DNA from 3 places in the Duganella sp. HH101 genome. Region 1 is predicted to be linked to each of the others. Evidence: riboswitches for the same ligand, from Rfam matches in the RefSeq annotation. Region 1 holds a riboswitch; each other region holds the start of a gene.

Region 1 (7,830 bases):
GCTGCTGCAACTGGCCGCCGCCATCCAGCGCGGCAGCGAACATGCGCTGGCCCGCGCTGTTACCGATGCCGCCGACGTCGCCACCGCCAGCAGCGCCGTCACCGCCGCCGCACCGAGCGTCACCAGCGTCGCTGCATTGCCGGGCCGTGGTGTCGCGGCCACCGTCGATGGCGTGCGCCTGATCCTGGGCAGCACGCGGCTGATGCAGGAAGAGGGTGTCGCGCTGGATGCGCTGAACGCCCGCGCCGCAGAACTGGAACGGCAAGGCCTGACAATCTCCTGGCTGGCCGCTTCGAACCCGCCGCAGCCCGCGCAGCTATTGGGCCTGCTGGCCTTCGGCGACCGCATCAAACCCCAGGCCCGCGCCGCACTGCAAGCGCTGCACGACATGCACATCCAGACCATCCTGCTCACCGGCGACAACCAGGGCAGCGCCGACGCCGTCGGCAAAGCGCTGGGCGTCGGCCGCATCGTCGCCAACATGCTGCCCGCCGACAAAGCCGCGGCCGTCGCCGCGCTGAAGAGCAAAGACAGCTGCATCGCCATGGTCGGCGACGGCATCAACGACGCGCCCGCGCTGGCCGCCGCCGATGTCGGCATCGCCATGTCCAGCGGCACCGACGTCGCCATGCACGCCGCCGGCATCACCCTCATGCGCGGCGATCCCGCACTGGTGGCAGCCGCCATCTCGATCTCGCGCCGCAGCTACAGCAAGATACGCCAGAACCTGTTCTGGGCCTTCATCTACAATCTGGTCGGCATCCCGCTGGCCGCCTTCGGCCTGCTCAACCCCATGGTCGCAGGCGCCGCGATGGCGCTCAGCTCCGTCAGCGTCATCAGCAACGCCCTGCTGCTGCGCCGCTGGAAGCCGGACCACCTGAAAGGACAAGCATGAACATCGGACAAGCGGCAACAGCCAGCGGCGTCTCCGCCAAGATGATCCGCTACTACGAAAGCATCGCCCTGATCCCGGCGGGGCGGCGCAGCGAGGCCGGCTACCGCATCTACGGCGACAACGACCTGCACACGCTGCGCTTCGTCAAGCGCGGCCGCGCGCTGGGCTTCTCGCTCGACCAGATCCGCGATCTGCTGTCGCTGTGGCAGAACAAGGAGCGCGCCAGCGCCGACGTCAAGACCATCGCGCTGGGCCACGTGGCGGAGCTGAACCAGCGCATCGCCGAGCTGACCGAAATGCGCGACACCCTGCAAACGCTGGCCGGCTGCTGCCACGGCGATCACCGCCCCGACTGCCCGATTCTCCAAACTCTTGCCGGTTAAAGTATAATCGCCCGGTTTTGGTGCCCGCGCGTCTGTCCAGACGCGCAGTTAAACGGGAAACATGAAGCTGGCCACGCCAGCCAACATGTGCTGCCCCCGCAACGGTAAACAAGCGTCGTCGTTGACGACAAATCCGCCTCTTCAGACCACTGTGCCCGCGCATGGGAAGGTCAGGCGGTGTCGCTTGCCAGCCCGGATACCGGCCAAGACAGGTGGAAATGCCCAGGCATTTCTGTTCAATCCGCTCACGGGGAGGTGAGCGGCTTGCATCTGTTTTGATCTACACCTATGCATCGATTTTTCGCGCCACGGCCCTGCCGACTGGCGGCCGTGCCTTGCGCACGCGCCGTCCGCGCACCCGTGCGCCCCGATTTTTTATCCCTGCCTATTGGACCATCCCATGTTTAACCTGCCCACCGACGCGGCCGTGCACTCCATCGAGACACTGCTGTACTCCATTTCCACCATCCTGTACCTGCCCGTGCTGCTGGGGATCGCAGCGCTGGTGCTGCATATGCTCGTGTGCTTCGGCACCTTCGCCGCCGAATGGCTGGAGCGCCGCCGCGGCGTGCGCGTGCTGGTCGCCACCGCCAGGCAGGAGATGGCCGCCGTGCTGACCGCGCAGGAAGGCGAGCCGGGACTGGACGCCCGCCTCGAACGCCTGGTGCAGCGCGCCGACGCCAACGGCGTGCGCCGCCTGGATGCGGTGCGCTTCGTGGTGCGCGTCGGCCCGGCACTGGGCCTGATGGGCACCCTGATCCCGATGGGCATCTCGCTGGCCGGCCTGGCGCAGGGCAATCTGCCGAAGATGGCCGAGTCGATGACCACCGCCTTCACCGCCACCGTGGTCGGCCTGGCGTGCAGCGTCAGCGCCTATGTACTGAGCCTGGTGCGCGAGCACTGGCTGCGCACCGACCTGACCGAGATCGCCTACGTGGCCGAATCCCACCTGGCGGCGCAGGACCACAAGCCGCACCTGGTGCGCGCGGGAGCCTGAGATGCGCTATATGAACCGCCACCGCTTCAGCCGCATCGGCGAGCATAACGAAGACCCGCTGTCCGGCGTCGCCAACCTGTTCGACGCCAGCATCGTCTTCATCGTCGCCATGATGCTGGCGCTGTTCTCGGCCTGGAACATGATGGACCTGCTGGATCCGAACTCCGAAGTCACCATCGCCAAGAAAAGCGCCGACGGCCATGTCGAGGTGCTGACCAAGAAGGGCTCTGAAATCAAGGTCAGCAAAGTCAGCGACAAGCCGCTGTCTGGCTCCGGCAAGCGCCTGGGCACTGCGTACCAGCTGCCGGATGGGAAGGTCGTCTATGTACCGGAATAACAAACTGTGGGCGCTGCTGCTGTTGCTGGTGTCCCTGTGCATCGGCGGCTATGTGCACTCCGCGCAGGCGCCGCGCACGCTGGCGCTGATGCTGGGCGATGTGGAATCGCGCCCGGCGGTGCTGGCGGTGCGCGGCCTGCAGGCCGAGTTGAAGGAGTTGAACGTCGCCGTGCGCATCATCCCCGCCAACGGCATGACGCCGGCCGACCGCGCGGCGCTGACCAGCGCCGACGTAGCCGTCGTCAACGCCAAGGGCCGCCAGGCCATGGTGGGCCTGAGCGCCGAACTGCTGGCACTGCAAAAGGCGCGCCGTCCGGTGTTCGCGGTCGGCGGCGCCATCGACGACAGCCTGCGCGAGCAGGGCGTGCGCGACGATGCAAGCATACAGTCCTACCACCGCGAAGGCGGCGTGGAGAACGTGGGCAATCTGCTGCGCTACATCCTGCGCAACCATTTCGGCGCCAGGCTGTCCGTGGCGCCGGTGCATGCGATGCCGGAAGTGGGCCTGTACGACGTGGCGGCCAACCGCACGTCCAGCAGCTACGAGCAGTACCTGCAAGGCTACGCCAACTACAAGACCGGTGCGCCGTGGATCGCCGTGCCGTTTTACCGCGCCAGCCTGGTGGCGGGACAAACCCTGCCGCTGGCGGCCATCGTCGCGCGGCTGGAGGCCAGCGGCTACAACGTGCTGCCGGTGTTCGGCTATCCGTACGACGTGCCGCTGCGCTTCCTGCTCGATGAAAACGGCAAGAGCCGCGTCGAGCTGATCGTCGCGCTGGGCATGAAGGTGGGCGGCACCGCCAACACCGGCGCGCTGCTGGACAAGATCGGCGTCCCCGCCATCAACGTCATCACGCTGAGCCAGCAGTCGCTGGCGCAGTGGCAGGAATCGAAGATCGGCCTCGATATCATCGAACGCACCTGGCAGCTGGCCGGCGCCGAAGTGGCGGGCCTGATCCAGCCGACCGTGGTCGCCAGCCGCGAACGCATCAGCGATGCGCAGACCGGCCTGGCCTACGTCGAGGAGACGCCTATCCCCGAACGTATCGAGCGCCTCAACGAGCGCGTCGCCAGCTGGCTGGCCTTGCGCCAGAAGGCCAACGGCGACAAGCGCATCGCCATGATCTACTTTAACTATCCGCATGGCTCCGAGACCATCGGCGCGGCCTACCTGAACGTGCTGCCGGAAAGCCTGTGGCAGATCGTCCAGCGCCTGAAGCAGGACGGCTACCAGACCGGCGCCGCGCTGCCGCCGTCCCAGGACGAACTGCAAGGCGAGATCCAGCAGTGGGGCAACTACCCCGGCAAGTCCAAGGGCGACTACATGGCGGGCCTGAAGCATCTGGCCGAAAGCGGCCAGGCGCTGCTGGTGCCGCTGGCCGACTACCAGAAATGGTTCGCCACGCTGGCGCAGCCGCTGCGCGCATCGATCGAGAAATCCTGGGGCAAGCCGGAGAACGCACCCGTCCTGTGGCGCAACGCCAAGGGCGAGCCGTTCTTCGTCTATCCTGCGCGCCGCTTCGGCAATGTGCTGATGGCGCCGCAACCCGGCCGCGCATGGGAGCAGAACCTGGAGAAGCTGCACAACGAAGTGAGCATGCCGCCGTCGCATGAATACATCGCGTTTTATCTGTGGCTGCAGAAGGGCTTCCAGGCCAACGCCGTCATGCACATCGGCACCCACGGCACGCAGGAATGGCTGACCGGTAAAGAAGCCGGCCTGTCCGACAGCGATCCGACCGAGGCCCTGATCGGCGCCATGCCCAACATCTATCCGTACGTGATGGACGACGTGGGCGAGGGCATCCAGGCCAAGCGGCGCGGCATGGCCGTCATCATCGACCACATGACGCCACCGTTCGATGTGGCGGGCCTCAATCCCGACCTGCGCGAGCTGGGCGCGCTGCTCAACGACTACCGCGTAGCCGAACAAAAAAGCCCGCTGCTGGCGCGCAGCCACCTGACGGCGATCAACCGCCTCGCGGCCAAGAGCGGCGTGTTGAAGGACATGAAAAAGACCGAGCTCAAAACCGAAGCCGACATGGAGGGCCTGGAGGAATACCTGGACGACACCGGCAGCAAGCTGACGCCGTTCGGCCTGCACACCTTCGGCGTGGCGCCGAAGCCGGAGCTGCGCAACGCCACCGCGCGCGCCGTGGTCAGTCTCGACACCACGTCGACGCCGGAGCAGAAAACCAAGCGCATCGCCCAGCTGGAAAACGATATCGAACGCAGCGCCGGACTGGAACTGGAGCGCCTGATGCAGGCGCTGTCGGGCCGCTACATTCCGACCGGCGCCAGCGCCGACCTGGTACGCAATCCGGATGCGCTGCCGACCGGCCGCAACTTCTTCGGCCTCGATCCCTCGCGCATCCCGAGCAAGACCACCTACGAAGCCGGCTACAAACTGGCGCAGCAGCTTGCCGAAGACTACCGCAAGCGCCATGGCGCCTGGCCGGACAAGTTGAGCATGAACCTGTGGGGCGTCGAAACCTCGCGCCATGAAGGCATCATGGAGGCGCAGGCGATGGCGCTGATGGGCGTGCGTCCGACGTGGGACGAGCGTGGCCGCGTCACCGGCGTGGAAGCGCTGACCCGCAAGCAGATGGGCCGTCCGCGCGTGGACGTGACGCTGATCTCGTCAGGCCTGTTCCGCGACCTGTTCGGCAACCTGCTGACATTGATGGACCAGGCGGCGCAGCTGGCGCAGAAGCAGGACGACAACGGCCCCGGCGAAGGCGGCAACGTGATGCAGCTGCACGCGGCCAAAACCGCCGCCGCGCTGACGGCGCGCGGCATCTCCGCAGAAGAGGCGCAGCGCATGGCGTCGGTGCGCATCTTCGGCCTGCCGAGCGGCGCCTACGGCACGCAGATCGAGAAGCTGATCCCGCTGACCAACGCCTGGCAGAACGAGAAGGAAGTGGCGGACGTATTCATCAACCGCATGAGCCATCCGTTCGGTGCCGGCTACTGGGGCGACGACAAGGCCGATCCGGGCCAGCGCCGCGAACTGTTCAAGCAGGCCATCAGCGGCAGCAAGATCGCGCTGCACAGCCGTTCCAGCAATCTATTCGCGACGCTGGACAACGACGACTTCTTCCAGTACCTGGGCGGCACCGCGATGGCGATCCGCAGCGTGGACGGCAAGACGCCGGAGGTGATGGTCAGCGACCTGTCCAACCCGCGCAAGCCGGGCCACAAGACGCTGGAGCAGTACATGGGCCAGGAGATGCAGGCGCGCTACCTGAACCCGCGCTGGGCCGACAGCATGCTCAAGGAAGGCTATTCCGGCGCGCGCTACATCAACCGCGTGGTCGACTACCTGTGGGCCTGGCAGGTGACGGTGCCCGAGGTGGTCGACGGCGGCAAATGGCAGCGCATGTACGACACCTACGTCGAAGACCGCCATGGCCTGAAGGTGCGCGAGCGCTTCGCCAACAGCGGCAACCTGCGCGCCTTCCAGGCCATCACCGACCGCATGCTGAGCGCGATCGAGCGCGGTTACTGGAAGCCGAGCGACGCGGTGCGCGAAAAACTGACGCAGCAGAACGCGCAGGCGATCAAGGATGGCGGCGTGTCGTGCAGCGCGGATTCGTGCAGCAAGGCGACGATGAAGATCGCGCCGCAGTTCAGCGGCCAGTTCGTGCCCAACGTCGGCACCAACGCGGCGATTGCGCGCGGTGCGGCGGCTGCCGGCCGCGCGGGCGGGGCCGCACCGTCCGCCCAGCCTCCCGCGCCGTCGGCGACGCAGCAGCAGACCGACGCCGCCATGCAGAACGCGGTGGCGGAGCTGCAAGCCTTGCAGGCCAAGGCGCAGGAGCTGCCGACGCCCGCGCCGGCCCACGCCAAGAACAAACCGGCCGAGCCGGCGCCGAAGGCCAAGGCAGATACCGCCGACGCCAAGGTCAATGGCTTTGAAATGGAAACCCTGGCCAAGCTGACGCCGGTGCAAAAGACCATCGGCACGCTGGCCTTGCTGGCGCTGGCCGCCGGCCTGATAGGCGTCGGCTACATCGGCCGCCGCAACAAATTACGCAAACTGAAGGAGTATCTATGATTGTTTCATCGATCGTCGCGCTGGCGGCCGTGGTGCCGTTGGTCGCAAGCGATAGTACCGTGGTGGAAGCGGTGGAAGTGCGCGGCCACTACGACAACGGCGTGGGCACCTCCGGCGCCGCCAGCCAGGGCTCCGTGACGGCGGCGCTGATCGCCAACCGCCCGGCGCTGCGCCCCGGCGAGCTGCTGGAGTTCGTGCCCGGCGTGATCGTCACGCAGCACAGCGGCGACGGCAAGGCCAACCAGTACTTCCTGCGCGGCTTCAATCTCGACCACGGCACCGACTTCGCCACCTTCATCGACGGCATGCCGGTCAATATGCGCACCCACGCGCACGGGCAGGGCTACACCGATCTGAACTTCCTGCTGCCGGAACTGGTCGACCGCATCAACTACAAAAAAGGCCCGTACTACGCGGACGAAGGCGACTTCGCCTCCGCCGGCGCGGCGCATATGGGCCTGGCCAACAAGCTGAAGGAAAACACCGCCAGCGTCACCGTCGGCGAGCACCAGTACTACCGCGCCAACCTGACCGGATCGACCCCGCTGGGCGAGGGCAACCTGGTCTACGGCGCGGAGCTGGGCCACAACAACGGTCCGTGGGTCAGCCCGGAAGCCTTCCACAAAAGCCTGGGCGTGCTGCGCTACAGCCAGGGCGGCAGCGACAACCAGTTCAGCATCACCGGCATGGCCTACAAGGGCGCCTGGTATGCCAGCAGCCAGATTCCGAAGCGCGCGGTGCAAAGCGGCGAGATCGATCCCTACGGCGCGATCGACCCCACCGACGGCGGCATCACGTCGCGTTACAGCCTGTCGGCCACGCTGCGCAAGCGCAGCAGCGACACGCTGTTGCAGGCCAATGCCTATGTGGTGCAATCGAGCCTGGACCTGTACAACGACTTCACCTACTTCCTCGACGATCCGGTCAACGGCGACCAGTCGCGCCAGACCGAGAAACGCCGCATGACGGGCTTCGACGTGGCCCATACGTGGTTCAGCAAATGGGGCGGGCTGGATGTGAACAACAAGATCGGCGTGCAGGGACGTTATGACTACCTGTCGCCGCTGGCGCTGTACAGCACCGTCAAGCGCCAGATCACCGGCACCATTTCGGAATCGAAGGTCAAGGAAGCCAGTGCCGGCGTCTATCTCGAAAACACGG
Region 2 (7,830 bases), on a different contig from region 1:
TTCACCGTGACGGCAGGTTGAGCGCACACCGGCGCGCAGGCCAGCGCCAGCCAAGGCAATAGCTGCGCAGGGCGAACGGTCGTGGTCGGGGTGCGCATCAGAACTCGTAGCGGGCCGACAGTTTCAGCTGGCGGCCGTCGGCGGCGTAGATAGCGCCCTGGATGCCGTCCTTGCAGCTGAAGGCTTGCGAGAAGTAGCGCTTGTCGGCCAGGTTCAGGCCCGACACCGCGAACTCCCACTGGCCCAGCTTGCGGGCGTAGCGCGCATCCAGCGTGGTGTAGGCAGGGATCTGCGCCGGGCACTTGTTGTCGAAGTCCGCGCCGTTGCGCTGGCTGTCCACCCACTGCACGCCGACATCGGCGGTGTGGCCGGTGGCCAGGGTCCAGCTCAGGCGCGCGGTCAGCGTGTTCTTCGGCACCAGCATCATTTCCTTGCCGTTGTAGGCGCCCTCGGTGAATTTGGCGTCCACGTGCTGGTAGTGCGCGTTGACGCTCCAGTTGGCGTTGATCCGCTGCTCGGCATCGAGCTCGAAGCCTTCGCGGCGGGTCGCCGCCAGGTTGGTGTTGGCGTAGATCGTCGGATCGTAGAAGATCTCGTTGGTCAGGTTGTGGCGGAATACGCGGCCGGTGATCTTCTGCGCGGCGGTGCCATAGCTCACGCCCAGCTCCAGGTCATGCGACTGCTGCGGCGCCAGCGGCTTGTTGAAGCCCGGGGTGTAGGCGTTTTCATCGGAATTGGCGACACGGTAGCTTTGGCCAGCCTTGCCGTAGACGGTCAGCTTCGCGACTGGCATGTAGCTCGCCTGCAGCTCCCAGGCGTTCAGGCCTTGCGACACTTTGTAGCCGGTGCTGCCGAAACTCACGGCATCGCTGAAGTCCTTGTTGAAGATCTCGCGGCGCACGCCGGCCGACACGCGGCCTTCATGGGCGGCGTCAAAACGCAGTTCGTCGCGGACGTACAGGGCCTTCGAATGCTGCGTCGCATCGGCTGCGGAGTACTTGGCGCTGGTGGCCGTGGTGCGATTCCAGACGGTCCAGTCGAAGCCGGCCACCATCTCGTTCAGCAGGCCGCCGATCTCGCCCAGGCGGCGCACGCGCGGCGAGAACTGAGTCTGCTTGCTGTCGTAGGTGGTGATCGACGGCGGGCCGCCGAAGGAGTAGGCGGATTCCGCCTTCTTCTTGCGGTACGACAGATCGGCCGCCAGCTCATAGCCGCCGATGCGGCGCTGGGCGAAGGCGGTGAAGCGGTCGCTGTCGAGCGTGGCGTAATCGTCGGGAGTCTTGCTCTGGCGCGGATTGGCGTTGTACTCTGCCTCGCTCAGCGAGCCGGGAAGGCGCATGTCCTGGCGCGCGCCTTCGTAGCGGAAGCCTGCGCGGCCGGCGTTGTCGAACCATTGCGCGCCGCCGCTGAAGTGGGTCTGCTTGAATTCGTTGTTGTCGCGGTAGTTGTCGGTGCGCTGGGTGTCCAGCGTGGCGTCGGCGGCGAAGCCGTCCCAGGCCTGGAAGCCGGACGCGCGCACTTCGCCGGCGCGGAACTGGCCGCCCTCGACGAACACGCTGCCGCGGCGGCTGTTCTTGACCGGGCGCTTGGTGACGATGTTGATCACGCCGCCGGTGGCGCCGTCGCCGTACAACACGCTGGCGCCGCCGCGCGTGATTTCGATGTGGTCCACGGTGTAGATCGGGATGGTCGACAGGATGGCGCTGCTCAGTTCATTCTCCGACAGGCGTACGCCGTCCAGCACGATCACCATGTTCTGGCTGCTGTTGCTGCCGAAGCCGCGCAGGTCCAGGCCGAAGTCCGGGCTGCCGTCCAGGCTTTGGCGGCCGTAGACGCCGCCTACTTTGCGGATCGCGGCGTTGACGTCGTTGGCGCCGGCGCGCTGGATCTCTTCCGCGCTGATGATGGTGGCGCCGATCGGGGCCAGCGCCGGGTCGGCGTCGAAACGCGAACCGGTGATGACGATCGGTGCCAGCATCTGGGCGACCTGCGCGCCGGCGGTGGCGCCGGCAGCGGCGGCATCTTGCGCCAGGGCGGCGACGGGAACGGCGGCGGTGAAGCACAGGGAAACGGCGGCGGCCAGCAGGCGCGGTTGGAAAGCGGTGGAGTGCATGTCAGATCATTTTCAAAAGAGACATCCGCCTGCGTCCCCGCAAGCCGGAAGTGTACGGAAGCCGCGCGGATCGCATCACGCGCGCTTCCCCCTGGTCTGGCCGGTATCCGGGCTGGCAAGGCGCTCAAGCGGCCTTGCGTTACCGTTGCGGGGGCAGCACACCTTGGCCGTCACGCTGCGAGCGTGGGCGGCCTGTGTTTCCCGTTTAACTGCACATGTGAGCACATGGGCAAGCACCAGAACCCCGGCATTATACGCCCCTGCCCCGTATCATTAACTTTTTAGATATGACCTATCTACATTTCGCGCATTGATTGCAACAGCTTCCGTCCTTATAGTGAGTTCAACCTCACACCGGAGCTTTACCATGCATGCATTGCCCAGCTATTTCCTTTCCCACGGCGGCGGCCCCTGGCCGTTCATGATGGACCAGGTGGGCCATCTGTACGGCCAGCTGGACGCGTCGCTGCGCGACATCCCGCGCCAGCTCGGCGTGACGCCGAAGGCGGTGCTGGTGATCACGGCGCACTGGGAGGGCCGCGATTTCACGGTGTCGTCGTCGGCACGGCCGCCGATGATCTACGACTACGGCGGCTTCCCGCCGCACACGTATGAGGTGCAGTACAAGGCGCCGGGTGCGCCGGAGCTGGCGGCGCAGGTTAAGCAGCTGCTCGATGCGGGCGGTTTCCCGGCGCAGCTGGATCCGCAGCGCGGCTTCGACCACGGCACCTTCAGCGCCATGTATCCGGTGTATCCGGATGCGGACGTGCCCATCGTGCAGCTGTCGCTCAAGCACGGCCTCGATCCGTTGACGCACCTGGAGGCGGGACGTTTGCTGGCGCCCTTGCGCGAGCAGGGCGTGCTGATCGTCGGCAGCGGCCTCAGTTACCACAACCTGCGCGCGTTCAACGCCCAGGGTGCGGCGGCCTCGCACGCCTTCGACGGCTGGCTGCGCGCGACCATGGCGCTGCCGCCGCAGCAACGCGCGGCGCAGTTGATGGAGTGGGAAAAGGCGCCGGCTGCGCGCATGGCGCATCCACGCGAGGAGCATCTGCTGCCGTTGATGGTGGCGCTGGGCGCGGCGGAGAACGAGGCGGCCAGCGTCCCCTATCACGAGGACGCGTTCATGGGATCGCTGGCGGTGAGCAGCTTCCGCTTCGGTTAAATCCGGGGTCAGGTCCCCGGATTTAGGTGCCGCGCTTGCCGTTGGCGTAGGCTTCGGCCTTGGCGGCGGCGATCGCGGCTTTCTCGGCCGCCTTCACCGCCATCTCGGCGTCATGCACGTCCAGCCGCTCCTTGCGGTTGGCCGGCGTCTCCAGCGAGATGCGGCCCAGGATGCCGCTGCGGTAGTCGCCCAGGAAGGTGTGCGAGGCTTTTTCGAAATCGAGGTCGCCGCCCTTCTGGCGGAAGCCGCGCTTGGCCGCCACGCCCTCCACCACTGCGATGCCGTCGAACGTCTCGATATCCTTGAAGCCGTAGCGCGCCACCAGCAGCTGCGGGTAGTACTTCAGCATCTCGTCGGCCAGGAACACCGCCACTTCCTCTTCGATCAGCGCGTTCGAGCCGATCGCGTGGCTGGCGGCCAGCATCAGGCCGTCGCTCGGCAGCGCGATCTTCGGCCACAGCATGCCCGGCGTGTCGACCAGGATGGTGTTCTTGTCCAGGTAAAGCTTTTGCTGCTGCTTGGTGACGGCCGGCTCGTCGCCGACCTTGGCCACCTTGCGCTTGAGCAGCGCGTTCATCAGCGTCGACTTGCCGACGTTGGGGATGCCCATGATCATGATACGCAGCGGCTTGGTCGGCACGCCGCGGTGCGGCGCCAGCTGCTTGGCCAGTTCCGGCACGCGGGCCACGTCGGCCGGCTTCTTGGTCGTCATCGCGAACGCGGTCACGCCTTCCTGCGCGTTGTAATAAGCCACCCAGGCCGCCGTGGCGGCCGGATCGGCCAGGTCGACCTTGTTGAGGATCTTCAGGCACGGACGCTGGCGGAACTTGCGCAGCTCCTCCACCATCGGGTTGGTGCTGGCCTCGGGCAGGCGCGCGTCGACCACCTCGATCACCAGATCGGTGTTCTCCATCTGCTCGGCCGCCTTCTTCTTGGCGGCGTTCATATGCCCTGGGTACCATTGTATCGACATGCTCTGACCTTCAAAATCGTTCTGACAATCCGCTATTTTACCTGCTGGCCCGACTGGACTTCGGATATCATGAGGCGCTTTTCCCTTTTTCTGACCATATAAACAATATTATTTCTCCACCGGAGTGCTGAAGATGAGCATAGCTGCACCGTCCAACCCCAAGGAAATCACCGTTCGCGGCATCATCCTTGGCATACTGATCACGCTGGTCTTCACGGCGGCTCAGGTCTACCTGGGGCTGAAAGTGGGCCTGACGTTCGCCACCTCGATCCCGGCAGCCGTCATCTCGATGGCGCTGCTGAGCGCCTTCAAGGATGCCACCATCCAGGAAAACAACATCGTCCAGACCATCGCCTCGGCCGCCGGCACGCTGGCCTCGGTGATCTTCGTGCTGCCCGGCCTGCTGATGATAGGCTGGTGGGCCAAGGTGCCGTTCTGGCCGACCTTCGGTGCCTGCGCCATCGGCGGCGTATTGGGCGTGATGTACACCATGCCGCTGCGCCGCGCGCTGGTGTCGCAGTCCGACCTGCCCTACCCGGAAGGCGTGGCCGCCGCTGAAGTGCTCAAGGTCGGCATGGCCTCGCGCGCCGGCGCCGCCGAAGGCAAGGCCGGCCTGTGGGCCGTGATCTGGGGCAGCGTGGCGTCCGCCGTGTTCGCCGCCGGCGCCGCCGTCAAGCTGATGGCCGGCGAAGTGTCGATCTACTTCCGCACCGGCTCCGGCGCCACCGGCATCGGCGCCTCCAGCTCGCTGGCCTTGATCGGCGCCGGCCACCTGATGGGCATCACGGTCGGCATCGCCATGCTGGCCGGCCTGGTCATCGCCTGGGGCATCATGGTGCCCTTGATGACCTCGCTGAGCCCGGCCGCGCCCGGCGTCGAAGCCTCCGCCCACGCGCTGGGCATCTGGTCCAAGGAAGTGCGCATGATGGGCGCCGGCGTGATCGGCATGGCCGCGATCATCACGCTGGCCGGCCTGGCCAAGCCCATCTTCGGCGGCCTGAAGTCGGCGATGGAATCGGCCCGCAAGGCCAAGCTCAATGGCGGCGTGCTGGACCGCACCGAGCAGGACTTGCCGATCTTCGTGGTCGGCCTGGTCACGCTGCTGTCGATGGTGCCGGCCGGCTGGCTGCTGTCGAGCTTCCTGCAAGGCGGCCCGCTGGGCTCGCTGGCCTTCCCGCTGGTGGCGGTCGGCATCGGCTACATCCTGGTGGCCGGCATCTTCGCCGCCGCGGTCTGCGGCTACATGGCCGGCCTGATCGGCTCGTCGAATTCGCCGGTGTCCGGCATCGCCATCCTGACCATCCTCGGCGCCGCGCTGAGCGTGGGCATGGTCGGCCGCAGCATCATGGGCCCGGAAGTGGCGCAGGCGCTGATCGCCTACGCGCTGTTCGTCACCACCGTGGTGCTGGCCGTGGCCGTGATCGGCAACGACAACCTGCAGGACTTGAAGACCGGCCAGCTGGTCGACGCGACGCCGTGGAAACAGCAGGTCGGCCTGCTGATCGGCGTGGTCGCCGGTTCCTGCGTGGTGCCGCCGGTGCTGGAGCTGCTCAACCACGCCAACGGCTTCGTCGGCGCCCCCAACCTCAACTCGATCTCGGACCAGCCGCTGGCCGCGCCGCAGGCGCTGCTGATCTCGACCTTGGCCAAGGGCGTCATCGGCGGCCAGCTGCGCTGGGACCTGCTGGGCTACGGCGCCTTGGTCGGCCTGCTGCTGGTGGCGATCAACTTCGGCCTGAAGCGGTCCAGCAACGGCAAGTACAGCCTGCCGCCGCTGGGCGTGGGCCTGGCGATCTACCTGCCGAGCGCGGTGATCACGCCGGTGTGCATCGGCGCCGTGGCCGGCTACCTGTTCGACCGCGCCATGGAGCACAAGGTCGGCGGCGACACCGCCAAGCGCCTGGGCGTGCTGGTGATGTCGGGCTTCATCGTCGGCGAGAGCTTGTTCAACGTCGCGCTGGCGGGCCTGATCGTGGTTTCCGGCAAGGGCGAGCCGCTGGCCATCGCCAACTCGCTGAGCGAGGCGCAGACCATGGTGGTGGCGCTGATCTTCGGCGTGGCCATGGTGTGGGGCTTGTACCGCTGGTCGGCCAAGAGCGGCCGCAGCGTCGCCGCCTGATGTAGCGGAACGCGTTCCAGCCCCAACGCCCTGCCGGCTCCGGCAGGGCGTTTTTCATTGGGCGGCCGGTTGTGACAATTAGCGATAATTCAACATTGGAATTTCAATATGATGTCGGGACCGCCTTCTTCCACTATCCCGAGGAATTCCATGAAAAAATCCCTGGTATGCCTGCATGCGCTGGCCGCACTGGCGCTGTCATCCCCAGTGCTGGCGCAGCAGATCCCCGACTTCACGGCGAACAACGCCAACCCGACCGACCCCGGCACCTTGGGACCGCCGGCGCCGTCCTACGGATACCCCGATGCCCCCGACATCTACTCCGACGAGCGCAATATGCGCTTCCGCAAGGGCCTGCCGTCCTACCAGGCCGAGCTGACAACGGTGCCGACTTTCCAGTCCATCGGCATCTACTGGGCGCCGCCGGGAGGCAACGTCGACCGCCGTTCGCGCGTCAAATACCGCAAGCATGGCGAGCAACAGTGGAAGAACGGCCTGCCGCTGTCCTTCGATCCGCGCAACAAGGAATACCGCGGCAGCCTGGTGATGCTGGACGCGGGCACCAGCTACGACATCGAACTGTCGCTGGCCGACCAGCCGGACCTGAGCGCCGCCACCACCCAGGCCACCTGGAGCGAACAATTCCCGGTCGGCCGCACCATCACGCTGCCGCCGGGCGTGCTGAAGCTGCCGGGAGAGAGCACGTCCCGGACTTACGAGGTCAACGTGTCGGGCACGCCGGACGCCTACGTGCGCTATGTGTCGGCGCCGTTCGACGCCGACCCGAGCCAGCGCAGCACCATCGACATGGGCGCGGCGGACGGACACCTTCATTCCGGCAATAGCTGCGTGGTGATCAAAGCGTCCTACGTCATCGTCAGCAAGCTGCAACTGAAGAACTGCCAGCGCCAGGGCATCGCCATCGACGCGCCTTCGCACGACGTCATCATCGAGGACAACGACATCAGTGGTTTCGGCTCGGCGCCTGTCACCACCGAAAGCCCGCCGACCGCCGGCAATGTGCCGACCAATAAGATCGTCCCCGGCCACTACCTTGAGGCGGGCATATCCTGCTCGAATAGGCTGAGCGCCCCGGCCGACCGCGTGCAGCGCGTCGTCATCCAGCGCAACCGGATACACGATCCGCGTTACGGCTCCATCCACTGGGGCTACGCCCATCCCAACTCGGCGAACGGCATCGCGTTCGGCCATTGCGGCGGCAACCATGTGATCCGCTACAACGAGGTCTACGCCGCGGCCGGCCACTACTTCAGCGACGGCATCGGCGGTGGCGACAACTTCACCTTCGAAGGTTTCCCGGCCGCCGACTCAGACATTCACGGCAACGACGTCTCCGGCGTGTACGACGACGCCATCGAATCGGAGGGCGCCAACCGCAACGTGCGCATCTGGGGCAACTACCTGCACCATGTGTTCACCGGCGTCGGGCTGGCCACCGT
Region 3 (7,830 bases), on a different contig from region 1:
ACGCTGGCTGCCTTGCTGGACAAAGCCATCAACAATAAAACCAAGCCGCTGGGTAGCCTGGGCGTACTGGAATCGCTGGCCAAACAAATCGGCCTTATACAGAACACTCGCGAGCTCGCGATCACGCAGCCGGCCATCCTGGTGTTCGCCGCCGATCACGGCGTGGTTGCTGAAGGCATCTCCGCCTACCCGCAAGATGTGACCTGGCAGATGGTAGAGAACTTCCTCGCACGCGGTGCCGCCATCAACGTCTTCGCCACGCAGAACAACTGCGAACTGCGCGTTATCGACGCCGGCGTCAATCACGACTTCGGCCCACGCGATGGCCTGATCGACCGCAAGCTGGCCCACGGCACGCAGAACTTCGCGCAAGAACCGGCGATGAGCCGCGCCACCTGCGAGGCCGCACTGGCCGCAGGTATGGCACTGGCCGCAGACCTGAAAGGCAACGTGGTCGGCTTCGGCGAAATGGGCATCGGGAACACCACCGCCGCCGCAGCGCTGATGCACAAGCTGACCGGCATACCGGTCGCGCAATGCGTGGGCGCCGGCACAGGCCTCTCTGCCGAAGGCATTCTGCATAAGCAGCACGTGATCGAAGCGGCAGTGGCCAAACACACCGCCGCAGTGGAGCCGCTGGACGTACTGGCCACCTTCGGGGGATTGGAAATCGCCATGATGGCCGGCGCCATGCTGAAAGCGGCCGAACTACGCAAAGTGCTGCTGATCGACGGCTTCATCGTCACCAGCGCGCTGCTGGTTGCGGCACGCGTGCAACCGGCGATCCTGGATTACTGCGTCTTCGCCCACTGCTCCAACGAAAACGGCCACCTGCAGATGCTGGCCGCGCTTGGCGCGAAGCCGCTGCTGAATCTGGGCCTGCGCCTGGGCGAAGGCACCGGCTGCGCACTGGCCCTGCCGCTGCTGCATGCTTCGGTCAACTTCCTGAACCAGATGGCCACGTTCGAATCGGCCCAGGTCAGCGAGAAGTCCGAGTAAGCGCCGTGCATCAACTACGCCTGTTCTTCACCGCACTCCAGTTCTTCACCCGCCTGCCGATTCCTGGCTGGGTGGGGTTCGATGCCGCGTGGCTGAACCAGGCCTCGCGCTACTTCCCGCTGGTCGGCGTGGTGGTGGCAGCGATTGCGGCCGGCGTCTATGCGCTCGCGGCCTGGATCTTCCCCGCGCCGGTCGCCGTGCTGCTGTCGACCGCCGCCGGCATCTACGCCACCGGCGCCTTCCACGAAGACGGCTTCGCCGACATGTGCGATGGCTTTGGCGGCGGCATGACGACGGAGCGCGTATTGGAGATCATGAAGGACTCGCGCATCGGCGCCTATGGCGCCATCGGCATCATCTGCCTGCTCGGTACAAAATGCGCGACGCTGTCCATGCTGCCGCCGCTGGCTGCGATCGCCGCACTGCTCGTCGCCCACCCGCTATCGCGCCTGATGGCCTCCTCCCTGATCTGGCGCCTCGATTACGCGCGCGCCGAAGGCAAGGCTAAACCGCTGGCACAAAAGATGAGCACCATTGAATTCCTGCTAGCAGCCGTCACCGCTGCCATTCCCGCACTGGCGATGATCGCCTGCGGATGGCTGACCTGGAGCGCACTGGCGACCGGCATCGTCGCGGCCGGCATCGCCACCATCTGGCTGGCCCGCAAATTCGTCCGCCGCATCGCGGGCTACACGGGCGACTGCCTCGGCGCGGTGCAGCAACTCAGCGAAGTGGCGTTCTACCTGTGCGTACTGGCCAGCATGCACCACGGCGCCCTCCCCTGGTAACGCCGTGCAGCTGATACTGGTCCGTCATCCGCAGCCGCTGATCGCTCCTGGCGTGTGCTACGGCCGCAGCGATCTGGCGGTCGCGCCGGAACAACTGGCGCAGACACTGGCCGCGCTGACAGCCACACTGCCGCGCGGCCGCCCTATATATAGCAGCCCGCTACAACGCTGCGCCACCCTGGCTACGCAACTGGCGGCGCCGCTGCAATCCGCCCCTCCGCTATTCGACGCCCGCATCGCGGAAATCGACTTCGGCGACTGGGAGCTGCGGCCCTGGGACGATATCCCCCGCGCCGACATCGACGCTTGGGCCGCCGATCTTGTCCAATACCGTCCCGGCGGCGGCGAAAGCGTGCTGCAAATGGCCTGCCGCATCGCGGCCTTCCACGCCGACCTCCAGCGCCAGCAGCGGGATGCCATCATCATCTGTCATGCCGGCGCGATGCGTCTGCTGTCGGCCAGCCACGCAGGCCTGGCTCCCGCCGACATGGCCATGCAAGGGGCCCAAAACCCGCATCAAATCGCCTATGGCGCCACGCTGACGCTGCAAAGCTGAACCGCCGCCCCATGACCGTTGCGGCACAAACCCGTATAATGACGGGGTTTTGGTGCCCGCGCGTCTGTCCAGATGCGCAGTTAAACGGGAAACACGAAGCTCTCGGCTCACGCAGCCAAGGCCCACGTGTGCTGCCCCCGCAACGGTAAGCAAGTGTCGCAATGCATGCGCGACAAACCACCTCTGACAACCACTGTGCTCCGCATGGGAAGGTGAGGCGGTTTAACTTGCCAGCCCGGATACCGGCCAAATCAGGTGGAAGCGAACGAACTGGATGAGCGCAACAGGCGATTCCCGGTTCTCCGCTTCTGTTCAATCTGGCCCACGGGGACGTCGGCCGGTTGCTATTAACAGAAAAACTACATCATGACCCTTCGTATCTCCCGTCCAGCGGCCCTGACGTCGCTGGCGCTGGCAATGGCCGCCTCCTATGCCCACGCCGAACCGACCGCCGGCACCGTGCTCGTCACCGCAACCCGCCACCCGCAGGCGCTGGCCGACGTGATCAGCGACAGCGTGACCATCAGCCCCGAACAGATCGCCGAATCCGGCGCCGGCTCCATCGTCGACCTGCTGCAACGCCAGCGCGGCATCGAGATCGCCCGCACCGGCGGCGCCGGCACCAACTCCACCGTGTTTATCCGCGGCGCCAACAGCAACCAGAATATCGTGCTGGTCGACGGCGTGCGTATCGGCTCGTCCACCACCGGCGCCGCCAACTGGAGCGCCATTCCGCTGACCGCCGTCGATCATATCGAAATCATCTACGGCCCACTGAGCTCCCTTTATGGCGCGGACGCCATCGGCGGCGTGATCCAGATCTTCACCAAGAAGGGCAAGGGCGCACCGGCGTTGACCGCCTTCGCCGGCTACGGCACCGACAACACCCGCGAAGCCGACGCTTCGATCTCCGGCGCCACCGGCGGTGAACACAGCATCAGCTACGCGATCAGCGCCGGCAAGGAAAAATCGGACGGCTTCTCGGCCACCCGCCCAGCCATCGGCAAAGCCTACAACGCCGACAAGGACGGCTACGACCACGAAAGCGCAGCAGCCCAATTCGGCCTGCGCCTGGCCGAAGGCCACGAAGTCGGCGCGCTGCTCCTGCACAGCAAGCTCGAATCCCAGTACGACAACGGCGCTGCCGCCTTCGATGTGCGCTCGAATGCAAAACTCGAAAACGCCGCCATCTACAGCAAGAACCAGATCCTGCCGATCTGGCAAAGCCTGGTGCAGTACTCGCAGACCAAGGACGAAGGCGCCACCTACAGCAGCCCCCTGGCTTCCGGCTATTCCCAGATCAACACCAAGCAGACCGACTTCACCTGGCAGAATGATGTGCAGGTCGGCGCCGACGTGCTGCAACTGCTGTACAGCCACCGTAAAGAAGAAGTCGAGACCAACGGCTTCAAACTGGATAACCCGCAGCGCACCACCAACTCCTTCGCGGCTTCGTACAACGCCCGCCGTGGCGACAACCTGTTCACCGCCAGCGCGCGCCGCGACAAATCGATGTACGGCGCGAAGACCACCGGCTCCCTCGGCTATGGCTACAACTTCACGCAGGCGCTGCGCGCCACCGCCAGCTATGGCACCAGCTTCCGCGCACCGACCTACAATGAGCTGTACTACCCGTCCTACGGCAATCCACGCAACAAGCCGGAGCTGGGCAAGAACGCCGAAATCGGTCTGCGCTACGACAGCGGCGCCACCGCACTCAGCGCCAGCTACTATCGCAATCGCCTGACCGACCTGCTGGTCAACACCAACCCGTGCCCGTTCGGCTCCGCCGGCTACACCAGCGGTTGCGCCTACAACGTCAACCACGCCCTGCTTGAAGGCTTGACGCTGTCCGCGAGCCAGCAACTGGGCCGCTTCAACCTCGCCGCCAACGTCGACCTGCAAGACCCGAAGGACGAAACCAGCGGCAAGCGCCTGCAACGTCGCGCCAAAAAACACGGCAACCTGCTGGCCGACTACAGCGCCGGCGCCTGGAAGGCCGGCGTGGAGCTCCAGCTGTCCGGCGACCGCTATGACGATGCAGCCAACAATAACCGCCTGGGCGGCTATGGCCTGGTCAACCTGTACGCGACCTATCACTTCAACCGTGACTGGTCGGCGCTGGTCCGCTGGAACAACATCAACGACAAACAGTACGACCTGGCGCGCAACTACGCCACGCCAATGTCCAAGCTGTTCGCCGGCATCCGCTACGGCTACAAATAAGCAGTAATGGTGTAACCTGCCGGGCGTGGAGCGCATCCGCCGCGCGCCCGGCAGCCTCTCTTTTTTGAAAGCAGTGCATGCATTCTTTCTCCCGCAACCTGCGACAGCGCGCCGCCATCACCCTGATCGGGTTGGTGCTGTTCGCGTTTGCCAGCCTCATTTTCTCGGGCATGACCGGTTCGGTCTCGATTCCCCTCTCTGACATTCCCGCAGCAATCGGTGAACTGCTGCATGGCCAGACCCAAACCCTGGCATCGACCCTGCTCGACCTGCGCCTGAGCCGCGCGCTGACCGCCTTCGTCACCGGCTCGGCCCTGTCGCTGGCGGGGGTGATGATGCAGGCGCTGCTGCGCAACCCATTGGCCGATCCCTATGTGCTTGGCATTTCCGCCGGCGCCTCGGTCGGCGCGCTGGCAGCGCTGCTGTTCGGCTGCGCCATCTGGATGGTCGACGCCTCGGCCTTCGCCGGCGCGGTCGCCGTCTCGATGATGTTGTATCTGCTGGCCCGGCGCGACCTGCGCGGCGGCGCGGCGGCCGACGGCGGCACCGCCCTGCTGCTGCTGACCGGCGTGATCCTGTCTTCCGCCTGCATGGCGCTGGTGACGCTGATGCTGTCCATCGCCCCGGAAAGCCGCTTGCGCAGCATGGTGTTCTGGATGATCGGCGACCTGGCCGGCGCACCAATGCGCGCGCTGCCATGGATAGTGCTAGCAGGCGCCCTGGTATTCGCACTGCGCAGCGCCCGCTCCATGAACGTGATGGCGCTGCACGCCGAAGCTGCAGCCACGCTGGGCATCCGCGTCGGCGCGCTGCGCAAGGGCCTGTTCTTCGTTTCCGGCCTGCTGACCGCCAGCGCCGTCACCAGCGCGGGCAGCGTCGGCTTCGTCGGCCTGATCGTACCGCATGCCTGCCGCTTCGCCGTCGGCCCGGACCACCGCGTGCTGATACCGGCGGCGGCGCTGGCCGGCGGCAGCTTCCTGCTGCTGGCCGACACGCTGGCCCGCACCATCATCGCGCCGCAACAGCTGCCGGTGGGTGTCGTCACGGCGCTGATCGGCGCCCCGGTCTTCCTGTATCAACTTCACCGGCTGCGCAAATAATGATAGGCACTCACAATCTCTCATTAAAAATCGGCCGCCGCCAGCTGATCGCGGATCTGAACTGGCATGTGCGCGAAGGCGAATGCTGGAGCGTCATCGGCCGCAACGGCGCCGGCAAGAGCACCCTGTTGAAGACCCTGGCCGGCTTGCGTGATCCCGACAGCGGCTATGTCACCATCCAGAACCGCGCCCTGCCCGACTGGCCGCTGCCCGAGCTGGCACGCCAGCGCGCCTTCCTGGCGCAAAGCCGCAGCGATGCCTTCGCCTACAGCGTCATCGAAACCGTGCTGTCGGCGCGCCACCCGTATCACGACAACCGTTATTGGGAAGGCAGCGACGACCACGCCATCGCGTTGAAATCGCTGGAAGCGATGGAAGTGGCCGACCTGGCCGAGCGCGACCTGCGCACCTTGTCCGGCGGCGAACGCCAGCGCGTGGCCATCGCCGCCATGCTGGCGCAGGATACGCCGCTGCTGCTGCTCGACGAACCGGCCAATGCGCTGGACCTGGCGCACCAGGTCAGCGTTATGAGCCTGCTGGCGCGCTTGTGCCGCGAGCAGGGCAAGACCGCCATCATGATCGGCCACGATTTGACGCTGGCGCACAGCGTCTCCACCCACGCGCTGCTGCTGATGGGCGACGGCCGCTGGCTGGCCGGCACCACGGCGGAAGTGATGCGGGCCGAGATCCTCAGCGATTATCTCGGCCATCCGATCGACATCCTCCAGCACGGCAAGCGCAGCATCTTCATCCCATCCGAGGACATTGCATGAACCAACAGAATACCGGCGACATCGACGAACAAACCGCAGCACTGAACGAGCGCCACCGCGTACGCATGGAGCGAAAGAAGGCCATCATCGACGCCAAGATCGCCTCCGCCGACAAGCAGATCGGCATCATCATCGTCAACACCGGCAACGGCAAGGGCAAAAGCTCCAGCGGCTTCGGCATGGTGATACGCGCCATGGGCCACGGCATGAAGGTCGGTGTGGTGCAGTTCATCAAAGGCGCGATGCAGACCGGCGAAGAGCTGTTCCTGCGCCGCTTCCCCGAAGAAGTCAGCTTCCACTCGATGGGCGAAGGCTATACCTGGGAAACCCAGAACCGCGAACGCGATATCGAAAAAGCGCAGTTGGCCTGGGAACAGGCCAAGCGCTTCCTGGCCGATCCGGAGATCGGCCTGGTGGTGTTCGATGAACTGAATATCGCCCTCAAGTACCGCTACCTGGACGTGGAGACCGTCATCAACGACCTGCTGGCCCGTCCGGCGATGCAGCACGTCGTCATCACCGGACGCGGCGCGCCGCCGGAGTTGATCGCCATCGCCGATACCGTCACCGAAATGGAAGTCGTCAAGCACGCCTTCAAGGCCGGCATCGGCGCACAGGCCGGGACCGAGTGGTAATGGCGACGCACATCGAAGTCAAAGCCCTGCTGGTGGCCGCCGTCTCCTCGGGCCAGGGCAAGACCACCGTCACCGCCGCGCTGGCGCGCAAACTGGCACGCCAGGGCAAACGGGTGCGCGTATTCAAATGCGGCCCGGACTTCATCGACCCGATGCTGCTGGAGCGCGCCAGCGGTGCGCCCGTGCGCTCGCTGGACTTGTGGATGGTCGGCCATGACCTGTGCCGCCGCCAACTGGCGCAAGCCGCCGCCGAAGCGGACGTGATACTGATCGAAGGCGTGATGGGACTGTATGACGGCACGCCGTCGTCCGCCGACCTGTCGCGCGAATTCGGCGTGCCTGTGATGGCGGTGATCGACGCCGGCGCCATGGCGCAAACCGCCGGCGCGCTGGTGCACGGCCTGCGCGACTACGGCCCGGTGGAGATGGCGGGCGTGATCGCCAACCGCGTCGCCAGCGAGAACCACGCAAAAATGGTGGCGGCCTCGCTGCGCGATATTCCACTGTTTGCGACCTTGCCGCGCCAGGCGAAATCGCTGCCCGAACGGCACCTCGGCCTGGTACTGCCGGGCGAAATCGGCGACATCGACCAACTGCTCGACAATCTGGCGGACCAGTTGATGTTCGACGAGGCGGCCTGGGAACGCCTGCGCCCCGTGCGCATCGAGGTGCCGCCGGCCACAGAACCGCAGCCGCCGCTGCTGGCCGGGCAGACCATCGCCGTGGCCCGCGACCCGGCCTTCATGTTCATCT

What was found. A riboswitch is a leader RNA that binds a small molecule or an ion and turns the genes downstream of it on or off. The one in region 1 is predicted to bind cobalamin.
Region 2: linked by a shared signal. The riboswitch ahead of DUGA2_RS14835 (TonB-dependent receptor) and the one ahead of DUGA2_RS30965 (MotA/TolQ/ExbB proton channel family protein) in region 1 are both predicted to bind cobalamin.
Region 3: linked by a shared signal. The riboswitch ahead of DUGA2_RS31530 (TonB-dependent receptor domain-containing protein) and the one ahead of DUGA2_RS30965 (MotA/TolQ/ExbB proton channel family protein) in region 1 are both predicted to bind cobalamin.

Annotation. Positions count from the first base shown of each region.
Region 1 covers NZ_LRON01000037.1:4,460-12,289, forward strand. Annotated here, with positions in the region: gene DUGA2_RS30955 (cation-translocating P-type ATPase) at 1-895, shown strand, start outside; gene cueR (Cu(I)-responsive transcriptional regulator) at 892-1,278, shown strand; cobalamin riboswitch at 1,280-1,501, shown strand; gene DUGA2_RS30965 (MotA/TolQ/ExbB proton channel family protein) at 1,679-2,275, shown strand; gene DUGA2_RS30970 (DUF2149 domain-containing protein) at 2,277-2,612, shown strand; gene DUGA2_RS30975 (cobaltochelatase subunit CobN) at 2,599-6,669, shown strand; gene DUGA2_RS30980 (TonB-dependent receptor) at 6,666-7,830, shown strand, end outside.
Region 2 covers NZ_LRON01000008.1:113,090-120,919, reverse strand. Annotated here, with positions in the region: gene DUGA2_RS14840 (cobalamin-binding protein) at 1-98, opposite strand, end outside; gene DUGA2_RS14835 (TonB-dependent receptor) at 98-2,113, opposite strand; cobalamin riboswitch at 2,194-2,369, opposite strand; gene DUGA2_RS14830 (class III extradiol ring-cleavage dioxygenase) at 2,481-3,278, shown strand; gene ylqF (ribosome biogenesis GTPase YlqF) at 3,301-4,251, opposite strand; gene DUGA2_RS14820 (OPT family oligopeptide transporter) at 4,385-6,370, shown strand; gene DUGA2_RS14815 (right-handed parallel beta-helix repeat-containing protein) at 6,521-7,830, shown strand, end outside.
Region 3 covers NZ_LRON01000042.1:15,136-22,965, reverse strand. Annotated here, with positions in the region: gene cobT (nicotinate-nucleotide--dimethylbenzimidazole phosphoribosyltransferase) at 1-999, shown strand, start outside; gene DUGA2_RS31540 (adenosylcobinamide-GDP ribazoletransferase) at 1,005-1,787, shown strand; gene DUGA2_RS31535 (histidine phosphatase family protein) at 1,792-2,343, shown strand; cobalamin riboswitch at 2,377-2,609, shown strand; gene DUGA2_RS31530 (TonB-dependent receptor domain-containing protein) at 2,710-4,569, shown strand; gene DUGA2_RS31525 (iron ABC transporter permease) at 4,647-5,669, shown strand; gene DUGA2_RS31520 (ABC transporter ATP-binding protein) at 5,669-6,442, shown strand; gene cobO (cob(I)yrinic acid a,c-diamide adenosyltransferase) at 6,439-7,077, shown strand; gene DUGA2_RS31510 (cobyrinate a,c-diamide synthase) at 7,077-7,830, shown strand, end outside.